2 regions of the uncultured Dubosiella sp. genome follow, and region 1 is predicted to be linked to the other one. Evidence: a T-box and tRNA genes for the amino acid it is inferred to sense, from the RefSeq annotation. Region 1 holds a T-box; the other holds one or more tRNA genes.
What was found. The T-box of region 1 lies ahead of alaS (alanine--tRNA ligase). A T-box ahead of a tRNA ligase gene usually reads a tRNA of that ligase, here a tRNA-Ala.
Positions count from the first base shown of each region.

Region 2: it has a tRNA-Ala gene. The T-box ahead of alaS (alanine--tRNA ligase) is inferred to sense a tRNA for this amino acid. The anticodon was not compared.

Region 1 covers NZ_CAXHOA010000001.1:322,571-333,842, forward strand. The annotation lists gene alaS (alanine--tRNA ligase) at 1-2,144, opposite strand, end outside; T-box leader at 2,182-2,377, opposite strand; gene ABNS49_RS01605 (ATP-dependent RecD-like DNA helicase) at 2,421-4,538, opposite strand; gene mnmA (tRNA 2-thiouridine(34) synthase MnmA) at 4,531-5,694, opposite strand; tRNA gene ABNS49_RS01615 (tRNA-Leu) at 5,788-5,874, opposite strand; gene ABNS49_RS01620 (ATP cone domain-containing protein) at 5,934-7,064, opposite strand; gene ABNS49_RS01625 (radical SAM protein) at 7,061-8,203, opposite strand; gene ABNS49_RS01630 (IMP dehydrogenase) at 8,251-9,762, opposite strand; gene pulA (type I pullulanase) at 9,825-11,272, opposite strand, start outside.
Region 2 covers NZ_CAXHOA010000006.1:136,194-147,465, reverse strand. The annotation lists gene ABNS49_RS06185 (histidinol-phosphatase HisJ family protein) at 1-630, opposite strand, end outside; gene ABNS49_RS06180 (phosphoglycerate dehydrogenase) at 620-1,783, opposite strand; gene serC (3-phosphoserine/phosphohydroxythreonine transaminase) at 1,790-2,872, opposite strand; gene ABNS49_RS06170 (hypothetical protein) at 3,167-3,448, shown strand; RNA gene ssrA (transfer-messenger RNA) at 3,587-3,969, opposite strand; gene smpB (SsrA-binding protein SmpB) at 4,004-4,459, opposite strand; tRNA gene ABNS49_RS06155 (tRNA-Ala) at 4,545-4,620, shown strand; gene bcp (thioredoxin-dependent thiol peroxidase) at 5,097-5,552, shown strand; gene ABNS49_RS06145 (cytidylate kinase-like family protein) at 5,561-6,160, shown strand; gene ABNS49_RS06140 (DUF5684 domain-containing protein) at 6,275-6,703, opposite strand; gene pfkA (6-phosphofructokinase) at 6,873-7,835, shown strand; gene pyk (pyruvate kinase) at 7,885-9,300, shown strand; gene ABNS49_RS06125 (ROK family protein) at 9,380-10,285, shown strand; gene ABNS49_RS06120 (PTS sugar transporter subunit IIC) at 10,541-11,272, shown strand, end outside.

The DNA of each region.
Region 1 (11,272 bases):
GTATCGAGCTGCCCGTGTTCATGCGCGAAATCCTCGTACGCCGCGTACCCCGTCTTCGCCGTGATCCGGCGCGAATCGGAACCGATGCTTTCCTCGCCTACGATTTTGCACACCCCGATATTCGCCGTGTTGTCCACGTGGCATCCGGCGCAAAACTCTTTCGACACGTCGCCCATCGTCACGACGCGCACTTTGCTGCCGTACTTCTCGTTAAACAACGCGGTCGCGCCCGATTGACGGGCTTCTTCGATATCCATAATTTCCTTTGTGACCGGATAGGCGCCGGCGATGTACTCGTTGACGATTCGTTCGACTTCCGCCAGCTGATCGGGCGTCAGCTTTTCAAAATGATGGAAGTCAAACCGCAAATAATCCGGGCCGACAAAGCTTCCGGCTTGCTGAATGTGATCGCCCAGCACTTTTTTAAGCGCGCTTTGCAGCAAATGGGTGCAAGAGTGGTTCGCCGTCGTGCGGGCGCGCTTGGCTGCGTCCACGCTTTGATGCACCAAGTCGCCAAGTCGAAGCACGCCTTCCTTGACGTGGACTTTCACAAGGTTTTGCGCGTTGCGCGTCTTTTGCACATCCACCACTTCAGCCAGCACTCCATCGCCCGACACCGTTCCGGCGTCGGCGACTTGTCCGCCGCTTTCCGCGTAAAAGCAAGTCCGGTCGAAAATGACGTCGCCTTCGCCTTCGATTGCGTCCACCATTTCGCCCTCTTTGAACAAGGCGATGACTTTGCCCTCGCATGTCAGCTCGTCGTAGCCGACAAACTCGCTTGGAGTCGTGAAGTTCATGAGCGCCTCGTTTTGCGAAGCGAAGGAATCTTTGGCGTTGCGGGCGGCGCGGGCGCGGTCTTTTTGCGCCTGCATTTGCTCGTCGAATTGCTCGCGGACGATTTTCAAGCCGTGCTCTTCGGCGATTTCCTGCGTCAATTCAAACGGGAACCCGTACGTGTCGTACAGTTTGAATACGACTTCGCCCGAAAGTGTGCCGTCTTTGGCGTTGGCGATTTCCTCGTCCAGCAGCGCCTGGCCGTTTTTCAACGTCTTCTTGAACGTTTCCTCTTCGTTTTTGATCAGCTTCTCGTTCATGGCGGTGTGCTCGGACAAATACGGATAATAGTCTTTCATCACTTCGTTGACAACCGGCACGAGCTTGTACAAAAACGGCTCGTCGATTCCAAGCTTCAAGCCATAGCGGGCCGCCCGGCGCAGGACGCGGCGCAGCACGTACCCGCGACCACTGTTCGAGAAGTTCGCTCCGTCGCTTAAAGCGAACACAATGGTTCGAATGTGGTCAGCGATGACACGGTACGCCATCTTGTACTCGCCCTGGTATGGATCGTTCGCGATTTCTTCGGTCGCGTGGATGATTGGCAAAAACAAATCGGTGTCGAAGTTCGTTTCGCCATCCTGGATCAAAGCGACAAGCCGCTCGAGTCCCATACCGGTATCAATGTTTTTTTGCGGCAGCTCTTTGTAGTCCTTGCGGTCAAGCGCCGGATCGCAGTCGAATTGCGAGAACACGACGTTCCAAACCTCGATGTAGCGGTCGTTTTCCAGCTCTTCGAAAAACAGACGCTCTCCCAATCCTTCCGGATCGTATTTTTCGCCACGATCGAAGAAGATTTCCGAATCCGGGCCGCCCGGTCCCTTGCCGATTTCCCAGAAGTTGTCGTCTGTTTTCAAAATGTGGGAAGGATCCACGTGGCACACCTCGGTCCAGATGCGGTACGCGTCCTCGTCATCGGTATACACGGAAACATACAGCCGGTCCTTGTCGATTCCCATCCATTGCTCGCCGGTTAAAAAGTTCCAGGCAAACGGAATGGCTTCCTCTTTGAAATAGTCGCCAATCGAAAAGTTGCCAAGCATCTCGAAAAAAGTATGGTGCCGGGCCGTGCGGCCGACGTTTTCGATGTCGTTGGTCCGAATGCTTTTCTGGGCGTTGGCGATGCGGTTGCAGCGCGGCTTCTCGGATCCGTCAAAATACTTTTTCAGCGCCGCGACGCCGGCGTTGATCCACAACAGCGTCGGATCGTTGTTCGGGATCAAGCTCGCTCCCGGCTCGATCATATGTCCTTGCTCGGAAAAATAATCGAGAAACTTTTGTCGTACTTCGTTTCCTGTTAGTTGTTTCATTCCTAATCTCCTTTTTCAATAAAAAAACGTCCCTATTGCTAGGAACGTAATGATTACGCGGTACCATCCTGCTTCATTTTTCGATTTCGAAAAACGCACTCGTCTGCCGATAACGCGGGCTCGCGGTCCAACTCCAAAGCAGCTTCCCCCACGGCTTTCTCGAGGTTTCCACCAGCCACCTCGTCTCTATCAAGAAAAATCCATAGGCTACTTGTCTTTTTCATGGTCAAACTAAGGATATGGTATCAGGATTTTTGCGATTTGGCAAATCCATTTTTACTTCATCGCCTCCTGGATCCGCTGCTGAAGAGTCGTCATTCGAATATGGCTTTGCTTGCGGCGCACCCTCTGGCCAAAAAGCGCCGGATCCCCGACGACGAACAACTCCTTTTTCGCCCGGGAAACGGCGGTGTAAAGCAGACGCTTGTTGAGCATGTGGGCGGTTTGGGGCTCCACGACACAATACACCCGGTCGTATTCGCTGCCTTGCGCCTTGTGGACGCTAATGCAGTAGGCATGCGACAAATAGTAGAGGAAATCTTTCGAGAAATCGACGATTTGACTGCCGAAATCCACCGTGATGATGCCATCGTGAATCTCGCAAATGTAGCCGATATCGCCATTGTACACGTCGTCTTCGGGCAGATTTTTCAAAAGCATCACTTTGTCGTCTTCCCGAAACCATACCGTTCCGGCTTTCACCTGCCGCTTTTTCCCGTCGTTTGGATTGATCATCGCCTGCATCGTGGCGTTGATGGCGTCGATGCCAACCTTTCCTTTATACATGGGCGCGATGATTTGCAGCGACATTCGCTCCTGCTCGTCGTATTGCGCGATGGCTTTCTTTAGCGTTTCCAGAATTTGACCTTGCCCGCGCTCGATAAAATTCGCTCCATCCGCAAACGCGAGCGGCTGCTCGTCCCGGATCAAACGGGCGAGCTGGGCGATTCCCGAGCCGCTGGACTGCCGAAAGATCTTTTCCAAATGGACAATCGGGTAAATGCCGCTTTCAATCAAATCGTTGAACACCTTTCCCGGTCCCACGCTTTCCAACTGGTCCTCGTCGCCAATCAGCAAGATCCGGCAATACGGCGGCAGCGCCCGCAGCAGCGCCGCGAACAAATGGGTGTCCACCATCGAAAACTCGTCCACGATCAAAATGTCGACATCCAGCGGATCGTTTTCGTCCTTTCCAAACTGGTTGTCATCCAGGTTCCACTTCAAAAGCGAGTGAATCGTTTTGGAGTCGTTGTCGGAAAGCTGGGAGAGGCGCTTGCTCGCCCGCCCGGTCGGGGCGCAAAGCTGGATCACAGCGTCTGGATACACCATGCGCGCGATTTGCAGGATGCCTTTGACGGTCGTCGTTTTTCCGGTTCCCGGCCCTCCGTTCAAAATCGTAGCGGAGTGTTCAAAAAAAGCGTGGATGGCTTGTTTTTGAATGGCGTCGTATTCGATGTTGAGCATAAACTCGACTTGCTCGATTTTCTCGTCGATGTCTTGCGCCGCGACAGGCTCGACATCAAACCAGTGCGTCCGCAGCCCCTTGGCGATCAAGATCTCGTCTTCGTACAACGAAAACGGATAAATCTTTTCTTGTTCCGCCTGCAAGTTCTGCCGGCCAATCAAGTTGGCCAGCGCCTGCTCGAACGCCTCTTTTTGAACCGACTGAAACCGTTCCTGCACAATCGGATACGGAATGTACGTATTGCCCGAACGCATCGCCATTTGCCGGCACTCCTCGTAAATCATCGCTTCCAGACGCCGCAAATCATCGGCTGGCAGCTCGATGGCGTCCGCCAGCCGGCACGCTCCCTTGTAGCCGAAGCCATAAATTTCGTAAAGCGGCCGAAACGGGTCTTCCTCGATCGTTTTGAGCGCGTCGTCTTCGTACGTGTTTTCCAGCAGCGTGATTTGCCGGTTTGTCAATCCGTATTCAAGCAGCTTGATGTAGTTGTCGTTAAAACCGGTAAACTGGCAAATTCCATCGGTGATGATGTCGATTTTCTTTTGCGGAAACCGGGGAACCTGCTGCAGCACTTGCGGGTTTTGACGAATTTGTTCCAGACAATCCTCCCCCAGCGTGTCGTAAATCGTTTCAGCGCTTTTTTTGCCGATTGTCGGAAACGTGTCGGACGACAAAAAATGAACGACTGCCTCTTTGCGGGTTGGCAAAACGAGTTTGGCCCGGTCAATTCGAAACTGCGTCCCGTAGCGCGGATGCTCGACGTATTCGCCTTCCAGCTCGTACTCGCCCTCCTCTTTTGGATCGACGAGGCGGCCAGCGCCGGTGAATTCATGGTAGTCTTCGGTTTCTTCAAAGGAGGCGACGACGTAGTGGTTTTCCTTGTTTTCAAAAATGACAAAATCCAGCCGCGCCTTCACGACCTCACGCATGCGCCATCCTCCGGGCGCCGGTTTGAATGATTTGCTCGTTTAAATCTTTTCCGTTTCGATATACAAAGTCGATGACGCCGCCCCCCAGGCATTTTTGCCCGTCATACAGCACGGCTTCCTGCCCGCATGTCACGCCGGCAATCGTTTGCGGATAGCGCAGCCGCACTGTCGTTTCGTCGATCCATTCCAGTTCAACGTCCTGGTCCGGCTGACGGTAGCGGAACTTGCAAGTCAGGCGCTTGGGCACCTCGGCGTGGTCTTTCACGATCCAGTTCATTCCGCTGACAACGGCTTCATCGGAGTCGAGCCATTGTTTTCTTGTGTGGTGGCAAACATAGAGCACGTTTTTATGGACATCTTTTCCAATGACGAACCACGGGCCTTTATCGCGCGTGATATTCAATCCTTTGCGCTGCCCGATCGTATAATACAACACGCCGATGTGCTCGCCGAGCGTCTTTCCGGTATCCACGTCGACGATGCGTCCCGGCTTGCTTGGCAGGTAATTCGTTAAAAAATCCCGGAAATTTCGCTCGCCAATAAAACAAATACCGGTGCTGTCCTTTTTTGTCATGACAGATTCCAAATCGAGCTCCTTGGCGATGCGCCGCACTTCCGGCTTGTCGATGCCACCCAAAGGAAAAATCGTTTTCGCGATGGCGCTTTCCGGCACTTGGCACAAAAAATACGTTTGATCTTTGTTCGTGTCGTGGGCGCGCGTCAAATACGTGTAGCCGTCGATTCGCACGTTGGACGCGTAATGTCCGGTGGCGACCGCGTCGAATCCGTTTTTCATCGCGTAGTCGAAAAACGCGTCAAACTTAATGTATTTGTTGCATAAAATATCCGGATTCGGCGTGCGTCCGCGTTCGTATTCCTTCAAAAACGTCACGAATACCTGATCCCAGTACTCCTGGATGAAATCAACGCGCCGCAGCGGCAGGCCAAGATGGTCGGCGACCGCTTTGGCATCCAGATAGTCCTGCTCTTGCGGGCATACGCCTTCCATGATCGTCGGATTGCCAAGAATGTCATTGTTGGCAAAGCTGTCCCAGTTGCGCATAAAACAGCAGGTCACGTCGTATCCCTGCTCTTTGAGTAAATAAGCGGCGATAGCCGAGTCAACGCCACCGCTTAAGCCGAGTAAAACTTTCACACTCACACCTCCATCAACCATTGCGCTTTTTTCTTTCACCTGGCGCAAAAAAGTGAAAGAAAAAAACGAACCTTTCGGTTCGTTATAGACAAATGGTGCCCAGGACCGGACTCGAACCGGTACGGTATCGCTACCGGTGGATTTTGAGTCCACTGCGTCTACCAATTTCACCACCCGGGCATTTCCTTGACTGCCCATTTATAATAGCAAACCTTTTTCCAAAAAGCAACACCTGTTTTTCAAAAATCCGAAACAATTTGAATATCCGCGATAAACGGATACGTTTCGCGCAGCGACTGGCACAAATTGCGCGCCGCCCCGGAATCGACGGGCTCCACAAAACGAAGCCGATACTCGACACGGTCGAACAGCGTTCCAACGCCCGCAAGCGCCTCTTGCTCCAGCTCAAAAAGCGCTTCGTCCCCTGAAATCGTTCGTTTTCGGGTCCAAATGTAGCCCGACGTCTTTTCAAATGTCCGAATCGAATCGCCCACGACGCAGATCTCCCCTTCCATTGTCTTCATAAAGCCCTCGCACGGGTAAAAGCCGGCTTCATCCAGCCGCTCCATCACTTGCCGCCGCACATCGAGCGCGCGTTGCGCCAAACCGAGCGTTTCCGGCTGCAAATCCACGACATCCACTTTGCCAAAGCATCCGCGCGCCGGCGCGACGTTTTGAAAGCGGACGCGTGTTTCATCAAACCGCTGGCGAATGCGCGTGATTTGATCTGGCGTAAGAATCGTTTCAAACTGGCTCACCACGACGTGTTCGGCCAGATTCTCCACAATTTGGTGGAGCGCCACGACTACCATGTCATAGTGTTGTTTTGGCTTTTCGAATTGCGAAAGATCGAGCGTCACCGTTTGGGCAAGCATGGAATCCAAGGGTTCGACGATCATTTTCCCTTCCCGGATCGCGTCCCGGATTTCCTGGTCAAACATTTCCTCCAGCCAAAAATGGCGGAGCATTTGTCTGGCGACGTACTGGTTCATTCCTTGATTGGAAAAGCCGGCTCCTGTGGCGGCCGAAGACAAATACGAGGCGATCAGCGAAGTGTGCCGGTCGAGATGTTCCGTAAGTTTGCGCACGTTTTCCCGCTGTTTCCGGTAGAGAATGTACGCTTTGGACACTTCGGTAAAGCCCGACTCGGACAGCACTTTTTCCACACTGTCCTGAATTTGCTCGACGCCAATGCGGTTTCCGTCCTTTTTCGCATCGAAATCGGCGGTGACCCGGAGCGCGAGCAGCTCGATAACGGACTCGTCCCATTCTTTATGAAGCGACCCAAACGCTTTTTTTATGACGTTGACGATTTTCCCGATTTGAAAATCGACGAGATTGCCATCTCTTTTTTCGACGATATATTTCATTGTGCTCCTCTTTCTATGGCCAGGGTTTTCACAAGAGGCCCCACCGTCTGCTCCAAGGCGTCAATTTCCGCTTTCGAAAAGCCGTGAAGCCCTTCCTCGATCGCGTTCGCGCCGGGTTCGTAGTTGCGCCACACCCAATGCCCGTCGTGGCCAACGATGGAAGCCATCTCCTTTAAAACATCCTCGTTGTGAAATTCGCGGATCAATGTCGTGGCGAAGCGGTGGGACACATTGGCTTGGCGCAAAGCGTCCAGCGTTTTTTTGATTTCCGAGGTGTCGATGTCATGAATGCCTGTCGCTTCCGAATAGCCGGACCACGCGCTTTTCAAGTCGATTTCCACTTCATCCAGAAGACCGTTTTCAGCCCAGCGCGCGACCGGCTCGGGATACATGCCGTTCGTTTTGATTTTTACGGCGTACTTTTCCGCTTTTAAAAATTGAAGAAACGATTCCAGCTCTGGATGTAGCCCGACTTCGCCGCCTTCGATCGCCACGGCGCGAAGATGCGTTTTGTGGTGCGTCAAGTATGTTTTGACTTCTTCGGAATGAATGACCTTTTGTCCTTCTTTTAAAAAAACGAGATGCTTTTTTTGGCAGCCCGGACAGCGCAAGTTGCACCCGCCGATTTCCAAAACGGAACAGGGGTGCGCGCCAAATCCGCGCAAAGACAGCTTTTTCCATCCATAAAAGCGCAAGCCTTCCGGCTCGAGCTTGGCGTATTCGTTGGCCCGCTCGCACATGGAGCCGTAAACGGCTTCGAACGAGCGCATCGTGTCGTCGTCGATATTTTGAATGATGTGATTCCACCAGTCGATCCGGATTTTGTAAATTTGCGCGATGATGCGTTTCGCCTTGTACGTCGTATACAAGTGCTTCACCCGCTTGTCGCTGGCGGATGGACGCACTTCCACATAATCGAGCGCTTCCAGTTTTTTTATGTTTTTCGTTACGGTGCCTTTGTCGTAGCTTCCCTTTTCCACGATGTTTTGCATCGTGATGCCTTCCTGCTCGAAAATGAAAAGCAGGATCGGCAGCTGGGCGTAAGTCAAGTGAAAAGGCTCCAGTTTTCGGTCGTAATACTTTTGGGTGCTGCGGTACAGAATGCTGATATCCATTAAAAGGTCTTCATGGTTGTTCATACTCATATTTTACACAAAAAAAAGAAGGTGAAAACCTTCTTTCGCGTTTATTGGACTTTTGCGTCAATGTTCTCATCGCGGACAACGACGTCGTGCGCCCCGCCTTCCACGATACTCGTGGAGGAAACGAGCGTCACTTTCGCATCGCGCTGCAATTCCTCGATTGTCAGACAGCCGCAGTTGCACATCGTATGCTTGATTTTGGAAATCGTCAGTCCGACATTATCGCGCAGGCTGCCCGCGTAAGGAACGTAGGAATCGACGCCTTCGACAAACGACATTTTATTTTCGCCGCCGACATCGTAACGCTGCCAGTTTCTCGCCCGGGCCGAGCCTTCGCCCCAGTATTCTTTCATGTAGTTCCCATTGATGCTGACCCGTTTGTTCGGCGCCTCTTTGAAACGGGCGAAATAACGTCCAAGCATCACAAAATCCGCGCCAAACGCCAACGCCAGCGTAATATGGTAGTCATGCACGATACCGCCATCGGAGCATACCGGAATGTACACGCCCGTATTGCGGTAGTATTCGTCACGCGCCTGCGCCACGTCCAGCGTCGCCGTGGCCTGACCGCGGCCAATGCCTTTTTGTTCGCGCGTAATACAAATCGATCCTCCGCCAATGCCGACTTTTACGAAATCCGCGCCGGCCTCGGCCAAAAAGCGGAATCCGTCGCCGTCGACCACGTTGCCGGCACCGACCTTTACCGTGTCGCCATAGTGCTTGCGGATCCATTGAATCGTTTCCGCCTGCCAGCACGAGTAGCCTTCGGAGGAGTCGATGACCAAAATGTCGACACCGGCTTCCACCAGAGCCGGCACACGCTCGGCGTAGTCGCGCGTATTGATTCCGGCGCCCACGACGTAGCGCTTGTTGTCATCCAGCAGCTCGTTTGGATTTTCCTTGTGCGAGTCGTAGTCTTTCCGGAACACGATGGATTTCAAATGCTGTTCCTCGTCGACGATTGGAAGCTGGTTGAGCTTGTGATCCCAAATGATATCGTTGGCTTCCGAAAGCGAGATGCCGTCCATACCAACGATCAGTTTCTCGTACGGGGTCATAAACTCCTTGACTTTTGTGTTTTTATCCATTCTCGATTCGCGAAAATCGCGGGAAGTGATCAAGCCGACGAGTTTACCGTCCCGCTTGCCCGTATCGGTGACCGCCATCGTCGAGTGGCCTGTTCTTTCACGAAGATTTAAAACATCCGCCAGCGTGGATTCCGGGGAAAGGTTGGAGTCGCTGCCGACAAATCCCGCTTTGCTGGATTTTACATTGCGCACCATTTCGGCTTGCGATTCGATTGGCTGGCTGCCGAAAATAAAACTGACGCCGCCTTCGCGCGCCAGCGCGCAAGCCATTTCCTCGCCGCTGACCGACTGCATAACCGCGGACACCATAGGGATGTTTAAAGAAAGCGCGGGTTCCTCCCCTTTTCGAAACTTTACAAGTGGGGTTTTCAAGGATACGCGATCCGGCGTGCAGTCCGGTCCCGTGTAACCTGGAACGAGTAAATATTCGCTGAATGTTCGTGATGGTTCTTTAAAAAACTTTGCCATGTTTTCCTCCAAAATTCTTTTTATCAATTATATGCTTTTCAAATCAGAAATCAAGCTTGTTCTTAATTATTGAAATGGTATACGACCACGCTGTACGGCGCGATTTGCAGGTTGGTCGCGTACTTCTCGTTGCATTGCCCGTTGTCAAACAAAACCTCGCCCCCTTGATGGACCACGTACTGAAAATGCTGGCTGGTCGGGTTGAAAAAAACGATATTGGCGTCGCTGCCGCAGCTCGTCTTGTAAACGAGAACTTGATTGTCGATCGTTTCAAAATGGACGTTGTTTGAAATTTGCTCGCTCGTTGTCAGCCGGAACGCCGGATGCTGGCGGCGCAGCTGGATGAGCGTTTTTGTCGCCTCCACGATTGGCATGTGCCGGTTGCGGCGTTCGTAATCCATTTGATTGACATTATCCGGGTGGTTGTACGTGTTGCCCTGGTTGTGCTTTGTCCGCCCGAATTCCTGCCCCGCGTGCAAAAACGGAATGCCCTGGGCGAGCAGGACCATCGCGTTGGCCAAAACCTGCCGCTTTTCCCGCAGCTCCCGTCCTTCGCCATGGCAGGCGACGCGGTTTTTATCCCAAAGCGTGTGGTTGTCGTGACATTCGACAAAATTGACGACTTTTTGCGGCGAGTTAAAAACAAAATCCTGGCAGCTTCCCGCCATCACGGCTTGGGCTTCCGCGATTTTATCCAAATTGCCGCTGGCGTAGCCTTTTTGCACAAGATCGCCGTTGGAACCGCGAATCGTTTCCCGAAACCGGTCGGAAAAATGGCCGACATGCGGCATTTGGTTTTGATTTTGCTGGGCGGCACGCAAATTTTCCGGCAAAAAGCTTGGCATGTTCCAGCCCTCGCCATAGATCATGAAGCCTGGTTTGATTCGCCGGCACTCCTCGCTGAGTTCGTTCATAAAATTCAAATCGAGAATGCCCATTAAGTCAAAGCGGAAGCCGTCGATGTCGTAAAGCGAAATGATTTTCCGGCATGTGTTGATAAAATAGCGTTTTGACATGATGGGCTGGGTGTCGATGTCGTTGCCGCAAAAGCTGCCGTTGGAAAATTCGCCGTTTTGGTTCATTAAAAAATAGTAATTCGGAACGAGCGTGTCGAGGGCGAACCGCTCTTTTTCATACACGTGGTTGAACACGACGTCCAAATTCACTTTCATTCCATTTTCGTGGCAGCGATGCACAAGCTCGGCCAGCTCGCGAACCCGGGACAACGGATCTTCGGGATCGAGCGCGTAGCTGCCTTCGGGCACGCGGAACTGGACCGGATCGTAGCCCCAGTTGTAGTAGCGGTCCGGGTAATCCTCGTCCACGCTGCCAAAATCAAAGACAGGCATGAGCTGCACGTGGGTGATGCCAAGCGATTTCAAATAAGAAAAACCGACATCTTTCGCTTTGGTCGTTTCGTTTTCCTCGATGAATCCCGCAAATGTTTTTGGATGCTCCACCCCGATGCCGGACTGGCTTGTCATGTCGCGGACATTGGCTTCGTAAATAA
Region 2 (11,272 bases), on a different contig from region 1:
GTTGTCTTCCATTTTTACATGGTGTTCTTTGGCCGTTTTCGCAAGATGTTGGTAAGTCGGGACGAGATCGTAGCCCGGATCGTAATTGTACATTTTGATCACGTCCGGATGACCGATTTGTGTAAACAAATCCGATTCAATCGCCGCTTGCAGTCGCTCGAAGTAACGACGGTAAATCGTGGACGGATCCTGTTTTTCCCAAAGAAGTTCTTTGGAGAACGCATCCATATCATATAAGAGACCGTCAATGGAATGCACGCTTCCAACGAGAAAATCGTACGGATAGGAGGATAAGGCACGACGAAGAAACTCTTCATTTTCCGGGCTGTAGCATACTTCCAAACCAAATTTGACCGTAATCGGAAAGTCTTCCTTTTTCATTTCCTCAATCAAGGCTTGATACTCTCGAATGGAGTTAACTTGTTTTTTTTCGAACCATTGCTTTTGGACGTCGGCACTTTGGCAGACGCCTCGATACATGTCGCGAAATTCGAAAAAGCGATGGGTATGATCTAAAATATGTAATGTTGTGATTCCCTGTTTTTGCGCACTTCGAACAAATTCCCAAACATATTCTTTTGTGAGCGGACCGTTTTCTAAATGAACATGGCCGTCTATATTATTTTTCATACACTTCCACACGATGGACGCCACTGATTTTTTTCATTTTCTCAATCGACTCTTTCGAGGCTTTGTGATCGAGATCCAAAATCGTATAGGCGATTTCTTTTTTTGACTTATTCAGCAAATTCTCAATGTTCGCATCCTCCTGCGCCAGGCAGTCTGTAATTTGCGAAATCATTTTCGGCTTGTTGTCGTGCATCACGCAAATCCGGTAGCTGCCGCTAAAAGGTGCCGACGCGTTTGGCATGTTGACCGAGTTGATAATGTTGCCGTTCATGAGATATTCCATTACTTCATCCGCCGCTTTGATCGCGCAGTTTTCTTCCGATTCGTCGGTGCTGGCACCAAGATGCGGAATCGGGACTACGTTTGGATGGCTGGCCAAAAGCGGCGAAGGGAAGTCGGTCACGTAGACAGCGACCTTTCCGCTATTGAGCGCTTCCAGCATATCTTCATCGTTGGCAAGACCGCCTCTGGCAAAGTTCAAAATCTTCACGCCATCTTTCATGAGAGCCAACGTGTCTTTGTTTATGGTGTTCTTCGTCGAATCCATCAAAGGCAGATGAAGCGTGATGTAATCGGCCGTGGAGAACAATTCTTTTTCATCCTTCACATGGTTGACCCATCGCGACATGCTCCACGCGTTGTCGACAGAAATATATGGATCGTATCCTTCGACTTGCATCCCGAAACGAAGAGCCAGATTGGCGACTTGAATACCAATCGCGCCAAGGCCCACAACGCCGAGCGTTTTTCCGGTAATCTCGTTGCCGGCATATTTTTTCTTTTGTTTTTCCACATCTTTCGCCAAATTGTCGTTGTCGGCTTGCGTCTTGCACCATTCAATGCCGTGGTAAATATCGCGGCTAGCCAGAAGCAAGCCGGCAAAAACGAGCTCTTTTACGGCGTTGGAGTTGGCTCCGGGCGTGTTGAATACGACGATTCCTCGTTGGGTGCACGCATCCAAGTCGATGTTGTTCACACCCGCACCGGCTCGTGCGATCGCTTTTAGCGTATCTTTATAGTCCAAGTCGTGCAGGTTGGCGGAACGGACGATAATCGCGTCTTCCGCCTCGACATCCGTTCCGACTTCAAACTGGTCGTTAAAACGATCCAGTCCTTTTTGAGCGATATTGTTGTAAAGTTTAATTTTATACATAGCTTTTTATCCCTTCGTATTTTCGCTTTCGAATTTTTTCATAAAATCAACGAGCGCTTCCACGCCTTCGACAGGCATCGCGTTGTAAATGCTGGCGCGCATACCGCCGACGCTGCGGTGACCTTTGATATTGACAAAACCCGCTTCTTTGGCTTCTTTCACAAATTTCGCATCCAGATCCTTATCGCCGGTGACAAACGGGACGTTCATATACGAGCGGTCTTCTTTGGCGACAGGATTGGAGTACAACGTGGACTGGTCGATGTAATCGTAAAGCAAAGCCGCTTTTTGATGGTTGATTTTTTCCATCGCCTCCAAACCGCCGATTTGCTCTTCCAGCCATTCAAAGACAAGCCCGCACACGTAAATGCCGTAAGTTGGCGGCGTATTGTACATGGAGTTGTTGTCCGCGTAGGTTTTATAGTTGAGCATGCTTGGCAGCGCTTCGTTTTCCGTCAGCAAGTCTTTTCGAATGATGACCAAAGTCACGCCAGCCGGCCCGATGTTTTTTTGCGCGCCGGCAAAAATCAAATCGTACTGGCTGACATCGACAGGCTCGCTCAAAATGCAGCTCGACATATCCGCCACCAAAAGCTTTCCGTCATGCGGAGGCAGCGTTTTATATTTTGTGCCGTAGATCGTGTTGTTTTCGCAAATGTAAACGTAATCGCTGTCCGGACTCAAATCCTCTTGCTTGATTTTTGGGATGTACGTAAAATTATCTTCCGCGCTGGAGGCGACAACATGGGTATCGCCGAGCTTTTTATGTTCGGCAATCGCTTTTTTTGTCCATTGGCCTGTATTGATAATGTCCGCGCTGTGCTTCAATAAATTCATAGGAACCATTGAAAACTGCAAAGAAGCCCCGCCTTGCAAAAACAAGATTTCGTAATCTTCAGGAATGTCCATTAAACGACGCAGCCTATCTTTCGCCGTATTCAAAATGTTTTCGAATTCACTGGATCGGTGGGACATCTCCATTACGCTCATCCCGCTTGAGTGAGCATCCAGCATTTCCTGGCTGGCCTTGTTTAAGACCCACTCAGGTAAACAGGCCGGGCCTGCACTGAAATTGTAAACACGTGTCATATTTTTTCACCTTGGTGAACTGTATCCACCTTTCCTTTCATAATATTAATCATTATACGATTCTTTCGAGAGATTGCAAGGGGATTCGTTCAAAAAATATAGGCAAATGTTTCTTGTCAATAAACAATCGTGGGAGAAAATGGTGAAAATTTAAGAAAATGGAATATTTTTGTTTCAATTCATTTCAAAGGATTTTCAGGGTTGCATCGCGTTTGCTTCCTCTTTCTGTTTCCCATATGATGGGATTAGAAGAATATAAGAGTCAGCAGACTCGCATACAAGGAGGACAATCAAATGGCAGATTTTTTTAAAAAAGCAGCGGAAGACATTAAAGAAGGCTGGGAAGATTTGAAAGACGATGTAGAAAAGGAAGCGGCGAAAGTCAAAGCGGAACACGACGCCAAAGAAGCGGAACGCAATTTGAAAGACAGCGCTGAGAAAGCGAAAAAAGATTTGAAAAATGGCGTAGAAGACGCGAAAAATCAGGCGGCCGCTACACTCAATGTCGCAAAAGACAAAGCGGGCGACGCGATTCAAGCCGTCAAGGACAAAGTCAGCGAAGCAACGAAAAAATAAAGTGAAATAAAACAGAAAAAGCCGCAATGGCCGGATGTGAAACCGGACGCATCGCGGCTTTTTCGTTTCCAATGAAAAAAAGCCTTGTTTCCAAGGCTTGAATATCGAAAATCCTTTCATCAAGGACGTTATTTACTTTGGTGGAGGTGAGGAGAATCGAACTCCTGTCTAAGCAAGGCTCCACGATCCAACGTTTACAGCTTAGTCCATCTATATATCCTATGCGATCGGTGGACAGAACCAGCATAGGTTTTGATCTGCGTTTTTAGGAATAAGGAACAGATCCACACTTATTCCGATCTTCTTTGTTTGACACGTGATCCGCTATAAGAAAGCAAACTCGCGGATCCGGGCTGCAAGACAAACTTAGTCTAAATTAGGCAGCAAAAGCCATGCTTTGGTTTGCACCAAATACATTAGCAATTCTAGTTTTAGCGTTTAAAATTAAGTGGTTTTAACGTGTTCCTTCACGGCTGTGGTTGGATCCAAACACTTACTTATCGAATGCCAAAAACACCCCCGTTCCGGATATTATACAGAATTCGCTCCGGAGTGTCAATATTTATATTTCATCGCTTTTTCGATTTCCCGTTTGGCGTCTTTCGCTTTTTGAGATTCCCGCTTGTCGTGAAGGTTTTTTCCTTTTGCCAGCGCGATCTCCATCTTCGCTAAGCCATGGGCGATATACATCTTCACCGGCACGATGGTATAGCCTTTGATCTTGACCGCCTGAGCCAGTTTTAAAATCTCGTTTTTGTGCAGCAGAAGCCGGCGCTCTCTTGTTTCGTCGTGATTGAAGCGATTGCCAAACTCATACGGTGAGATGTGCATTTCCTTGATATACGCCTGCTGGTTGTGAAAGGAAATATAGCTGTCTTTCATTTGCACTTTGCCTTTGCGGATGCTTTTGATCTCGGTTCCTTTTAATTCGATGCCCGCCTCGTACCGGTCAAATAATTCATAGTCGTGCCGGGCTTTTTTGTTCTCGGCAATAGTCTTATAGGTACTCATATTCGCCTCCTGATGTTGTATGGGATAATTTTAACACATTTGGGCTTGATTTTTTTTTGATTTACGTTAAAATAATAACAGATGTGGGGTGTTAGCTCAGCTGGGAGAGCACCTGTTTTGCACGCAGGGGGTCAGGAGTTCGATCCTCCTACGCTCCACCATTTGAAAACAGATCGAACACATTCGGATGAAAGAGTGTGTTCGTTTTTTTTTGTTTAAAAATCCATTTTTTCGACTTGTTTTTCCATCTGCGCGGATCTTTTCGCGATTCGTGCTAAAATGAAAATGTAAAAAGTGGTTAACACATAGAACGATCTATGTGGGTCGAACGACAATTCAGAAGTGTTCCCCGTCAACGAAAGACGATAAAATGGGCAAGACGGATCAAAAATACGCGAGCGAAACGGTGTATGAAATCAAGGTAGAACGAACGCGGAATGACAAGTAAATGGCATGACGACCGGTAAAGCGTCAATCCAAAAGGACAGCAAAGAGATCCGATGCAGAAGGAACAAAGAGCGATGAAAATATGGTTTTGAAAAGTCGTTTGACAATAACAAAGAGGGCTTTCCGTGGTGAAAGCTCTTTCTTTTTAGACAAAAGATGGTAATATAGAGGAAATAAAGGAGAATATTCTATGTTGGAAATAGGAAGCCCGGCACCGGATTTTACTTTGAAAGATCAGGACGGAAACGAAATCAAACTATCGAATTTGCGAGGGAAAAAGGTCATTTTGTATTTTTATCCAAAAGACAATACAAGTGGCTGCACGAAGCAGGCGTGCGCGTACATGGATTTGTATCCGCAGTTTACCCAAAAAGACGCAATCGTGCTCGGCGTTTCAAAAGACAGCGTGAGCTCGCATAAAAAATTTCAGGAAAAATACGGTTTTCCGTTCCCGCTGCTGTCGGATCCGGATCACGAAGTGATCGAAGCCTATGACGTATGGAAGGAAAAGTCCATGTACGGAAAAAAGTATATGGGCGTCGTTCGCAGCACGTATTTGATTGATGAAAATGGAATCATCGAAAAAGCGTTTGAGAAAGTGAAACCGGGCGAAGATCCGCAGCGCATGTTGAAAAGCATAGAATAAAAGGGAGTATGAATAAAATTATTACAATTTCCAGAGAATTTGGAAGCGGAGGCCGTGAAATTGGAAAGCGGCTGGCCGACGAACTCGGATTCGCTTATTACGATCAGGAAATTATCAAAGAAATCTGCAAGGAAACGGGAATGCACGAAGGGTATGTCGAAGGGGTGGCGGAAAAAGCCATTTCGCTCATTTCCACGCAATTTGGACATACGTTTTACAATCAGCAGCAAATCGACGTTTTAGTGTCCCAGCAAAAGATCATTCAAGAGCTGGCATCCAAAGGAAACTGTGTCGTTGTCGGCCATGGCTGCGCGGAAATCCTGGCGGAACGCAATCCGTTCAGCATCTTCGTCTACGCCGATATGGAAGCGAAAATCAAACGTTGCCGGGCCAAAGGGCCGGAAGAGGAAAAACTCACGGAGAAAGAACTTGTCCGGAAAATCAAAGATGTGGATAAGAACCGGAAAAAAATTCATGAAATGATCGCGCCGACCCGCTGGGGCGAGAAGGAAAACTACGATTTATGCGTCAACACGACAAACGTTGAAATCAAAAAAGTGATTCCTGGTCTGGCGATGTACGCGATGGAATATTTTGGAAACGAGTAAAAAGAACGAAGAGGATGGCATTGCGCGCCATCTTCTTTTTTATCGGAGGAAAAGAGAAGGGAATCCGGAAGCGGGCGCCTGCACAAAAAAAGCAGGAAAGCCTGCTTTTAGAAGTTAATAGTTCGAGGACAAGTTTCCAATGTAGCGGGAACTTCCAAAACCAAGGATCAACGTGAATAAGAACGGGAAGAAATACAAGCCCAGAGCGAACCAGATCCCGTGTCCGAACGCTAGCGACACTTTGAACGCCAGATTACATAAAATCAAGAGCTGGATAAAACCGATGATCCAGGCGGCGTAATACATGAAACCGTTGACGCTGTTGGCGTTTGAACCCATGAAAAAGGAAATGACAGTCAATCCAAGCCAAACCCAGAAATACATGGTCTGCCACGAGAACTTGAATACGATATAAAGATTGTACACCGGAATCAAAGCTTTCCATCCGCTTTCGCCGGCTTTTTGAAACATTTTCCAGCTGCCGATCACGACAAAAACGTACCAGACGAGACCGATGATGGAATATGTGGTTGAAAAAAACATAATACTACCTCCTTTCTTCAATATACGTGGATGTGGTTTGGCCCGTCCAATTATTTGCATAAAAGTAAGGAAGGAAAACGAGAAAACTACACTTCTTTACAGCTGAATTTCCAAGCCCATTATGGTATAGTAAAACTAATGAAATCTATAGCCTGATGGAGGTTGAAGTATGGTAAAAAGAATAGGCATTTTAACTTCTGGCGGCGATTCGCCAGGGATGAATGCGGCGATCCGCGCAGTGACGCGCGTTGGATTGAACGCAGGTCTTGAAGTGTTTGGAATCTACAACGGGTACAAGGGGATGGTCGAGGGATATATCGAACCGTTGACCCGCGAGGATGTCAGCGAGATCGTCAATCGGGGAGGGACGATTCTCGGGTCTGCAAGACTTCCGGAGTTCAAAGATCTCGAAGTTCGTCAAAAAGCGATTCGGCAGCTTGAAAAAAGAGGAATCGAAGCGGTTGTCGTCATCGGCGGGGATGGTTCCTATCGCGGGGCGCTTTCTTTGACGGAAATGGGAATCAACTGCATCGGTTTGCCGGGTACGATCGACAACGACATCAACTGCACCGATTTTACGATTGGATTCCAGACCGCGCTGGAAACGGTGGTCGACGCGGTCGATAAACTGCGGGACACATCCAACTCCCACCATCGCTGCTCGATCGTGGAAGTCATGGGAAACCGCTGCGGGGATCTGGCGTTGTGGGCCGGCATCGCCTGCGGAGCGGAAATCGTCGTAACGAGCGAAACCGGATTTGACGAAAACGAGATTTTGGATCGTTTGCGGGATCTGGACTTGATCCGAAAGAAGAAACACGCGATTATCGTCATCAGTGAAAAAATCACCGATGTGCATCAACTTGCCAAGAAAATCAGTCTAAATACTGGTTTTTCCGGACGCGCCACGGTGTTGGGCCATATTCAACGTGGCGGTTCGCCTTGTCCGTTTGATCGTATGCTCGCCTCCCAAATGGGAGAAAAAGCCGTTGATTTGCTTATGCAGGGTATCGGTGGACAGTGCGTCGCGATCCACGACAACAAAATCGTATCCTACCCAATCGAAAAAGCGTTGTGTATGCCGGCAGAGTCAAGAAAACCATTGACAAATCTGTTTGAACGATTAGGATAGAATAGGCTTAAGTTTTTTAAGGAAGGAACTATTTGAGGAAAGGAACAGTATGGAAAAAAAGACAAAAATTGTTTGTACGATCGGGCCGGTTAGTGAAAATAAGGAAACACTCACGAAACTGGTCAAAGAAGGCATGAATATCGCCCGATTGAACTTCTCGCATGGAAGCTACGAAGAGCACGGGGAACGAATCAATCTGATTCGCGAAGTATCGCAGGAAACGAAAAAGCCAATCGGTATTTTATTGGATACCAAAGGGCCGGAAATTCGTCTGGGCGACTTTGAGAACGGCGGCGTCGATTTCGCGGAAGGCGACGAGGTGACAATCGTCAAAGAGGAAGTACTCGGAAACCACGACCGGTTCACTTTGCGTTGTCCGGAAGTGTTCAACGATGTGAAAAAAGGCGACTACATCTTGATGGATGACGGAAAGATGCGCGTCGATATCACGGATGTGGAACCGGGAAGCGTTATTAAAGGCGTTGTTGCGAACCCTCACTTTTTGAAGAGCCGCAAAGGATGCAACCTGCCGGGAATCATTTTGAGTATGCCATTCGTATCCGCGAAAGACGAGGCGGATATCCGGTTCGGCGCGAAAAACGATGTCGACTACATCGCCGCAAGTTTCGTGCGCCGTCGTGAAGACGTGCTGGCGATCCGGAAAATTTTGATCGACGAAAACAAAGACAATATCCAGATCATTCCGAAGATTGAAAACCAGGAAGGTTTCGATAATTTGCGAGACATCCTTGAAGTCAGCGATGGCGTTATGGTCGCCCGTGGCGATCTTGGCGTCAACGTTTCGCTCGAATATGTTCCAATCTATCAAAAACAAATGATCAAGATTGCCAACGAAATGGGGAAACCGGTAATTACCGCGACCCACATGTTGGAAAGTATGCAGGAAAACCCGCGCCCGACCCGCGCGGAAGCTAGCGACGTGGCCAACGCGATCATGGACGGAACGGACGCGATCATGTGTTCGGGAGAAACAGCCGCCGGCCACTATCCGGTGGAAGCCGTTCATACCATGACGAAGATCGCCAACGCGGTTGAGCCGATGATTCCTTACAAGGAACGCCTGAAACAAGGCATCAAGTCGAGCCGCCGCACGATGAACGACGCGATCGCGATTTCGGTAGCGGATACTTCGCTGGCCATCGACGTGAAATGCATCGTGGCCTTCACGCAAAGCGGAAACACCGCAAAGCGCCTGGCGAAATTCCGTCCGGAAGCGCCAATCGTTGCCGTATGCTTCGACGCAGTAACGGAGCGTTCTCTGCTTCCTGTATTTGGTGTATTCCCTTACGTTTCCGCGATCCAGAACTCGCAGGAAAACGATGTGCAGCTCGCGCGCAACATCGCCCAGGAATATGGATTCAACAAAGGGGACAACATCATCGTGGTCGCAGGTTATCCAGTAGGATCCGGCAGCACGAACATGATGAAAATCGTTCAAATCTAACGTTTTATTGGAAACAAAATTGGCCTCTCGCCTGAGGGGTCTTTTTTTGATACAATGAACAAAATGAGGTGAAGAAGAAATGAAGAAATATGTTGGGATTGATTTAGGCGGAACCAATGTCCGGGCCGCGCTCATCAACGCCGAAGGCGAAGTGCTGGCGCTCAACAAAAGCGCGTCCAATCCGGAAAAAGGAGCGGAACATGTCGTGAAGGTCATTGTCGATCTTGTCCGTTCGCTGCCAAACCAGGAGGAGGCAGAAGCAATCGGGATCGCGGTGCCCGGGTTGATCGACGTTGAGCAAGGAACGATCAAGGCCGCGAACAATTTGTCGAAGCTAGTCGATTATCCGCTGACGGAAAAGCTTTCCGGCGAACTGGACGGAAGACGAGTCGTGCTGGCCAATGATGGAAAGGCGGCCGCCATCGGAGAGGCGCTGGCCGGCGCAGGAAAAGGGAACGAAAGCGTGTATTACGTCACGATTTCCACAGGCATTGGCGGAGCTGCCGTCATACAGGGAAAAGTGCTGATGGGGCGTCACGGATTCGCCGGCGAAGTGGGCAATATGATTGTCAACGAGCGCGATTCCCAATACGGAATCATGAACAAGGGCGCGGTAGAGAGCGGCGCGAGCGGAACGGCAGTGACACGCAAGGGAAAAGAGCGTATCGACGCTTCGATCCAGCACGCGGGCGAGGTGTTCGAACGAGCCGCCCAGCACCATGAGGAAGCGCTTAAAATCGTCGACGAGATGACGGACGACTTATCCAATTTGCTGTCGGCGATTTCACTTGTCATAGACCCGGACGTGATCGTTTTAGGCGGCGGCGTCATGAAGGGCGCCGATGTATTCATGCCGGCTCTTCGGGAAAAATGGCGCAGCAAACTGTTCGAAGCGATGCGCGATGTGGAACTCGTTCCGGCGAAACTGGACGAGCCGGGCATCGTGGGCGCGGCCATGTACGCCATGACGTGGGAAGAAAAGTAAAATTCAAGTAGACCAATTTGGCATAATTGGTCTTTTTTTGGTCTATACCGTTTTTTCTTTGAAAGCGGTACCATTCAGAGTGGCGTTTCTTTTCAGAATATGTTTTAATACGATTGAACGATATATTCCCTTAATTCTGCGTCATTTAAAATCTATTTTCGAAAAAATGTCAAAACTCGTTGACAAAGAGTGATGTAAGCGTTTTAATATTGGTATAGACCAAGTGAAAAGCTTGGAGAAAGGAAATACAATTCTATGAATGGTTTTTTGAACTGGATGGAAGAACACTTCATGCCGGCGGCCGCCAAGATCGGTAACCAAAAGCATCTTGTTGCGATCCGTGACGCCTTCATCGCGATCATGCCGATCACGATGGTAGGAAGTATCGCCGTACTCTTGAACGTATTCTTCCGAGATCTGCCGAACTCCTGGTGGGGTGAGGGAAATTCTTTTGTGGCAACGATGACACCGCTGATCAACGTAAACGGAAACGTGTACTTTGGTTCGATCGTTATTTTATCGCTCGCCTTCGCGTTTGCGCTCGGTTATCAAATCGCGAAAACATATAATGTCAATCCAATCGCCGGCGGCGTTATCGCCTTCTCCGCGGTTGTCGTATGTATGAATCAAAGCGCAGTCTTCGATTTCACTTTGCCAGGTGTCGACGCAGCCAGCGTGGCCGCGCTCAACGATCTTGGTGTGGAAGCGGTCGCAAGCGGCGACGCAGTCAACATCAGCGTCAGCGGCTGGGGCTACATGGGTAGCGCCTATACCGGCGCGACCGGTTTGTTCACCGCGTTGATCGTCGGTCTGGCTTCTTCGATGATTTACGTGCAGCTCATGATCCACAAGATCACGATCAAAATGCCGGAAAACGTACCGCCAGCTGTTGGTAACGCGTTCGCGGCCATCATTCCAGGATGCGTAGCGATTTACGTATTCGGTATCATCACGCAGATCTGTGTGGCGACAGCGGGCATGTATCCA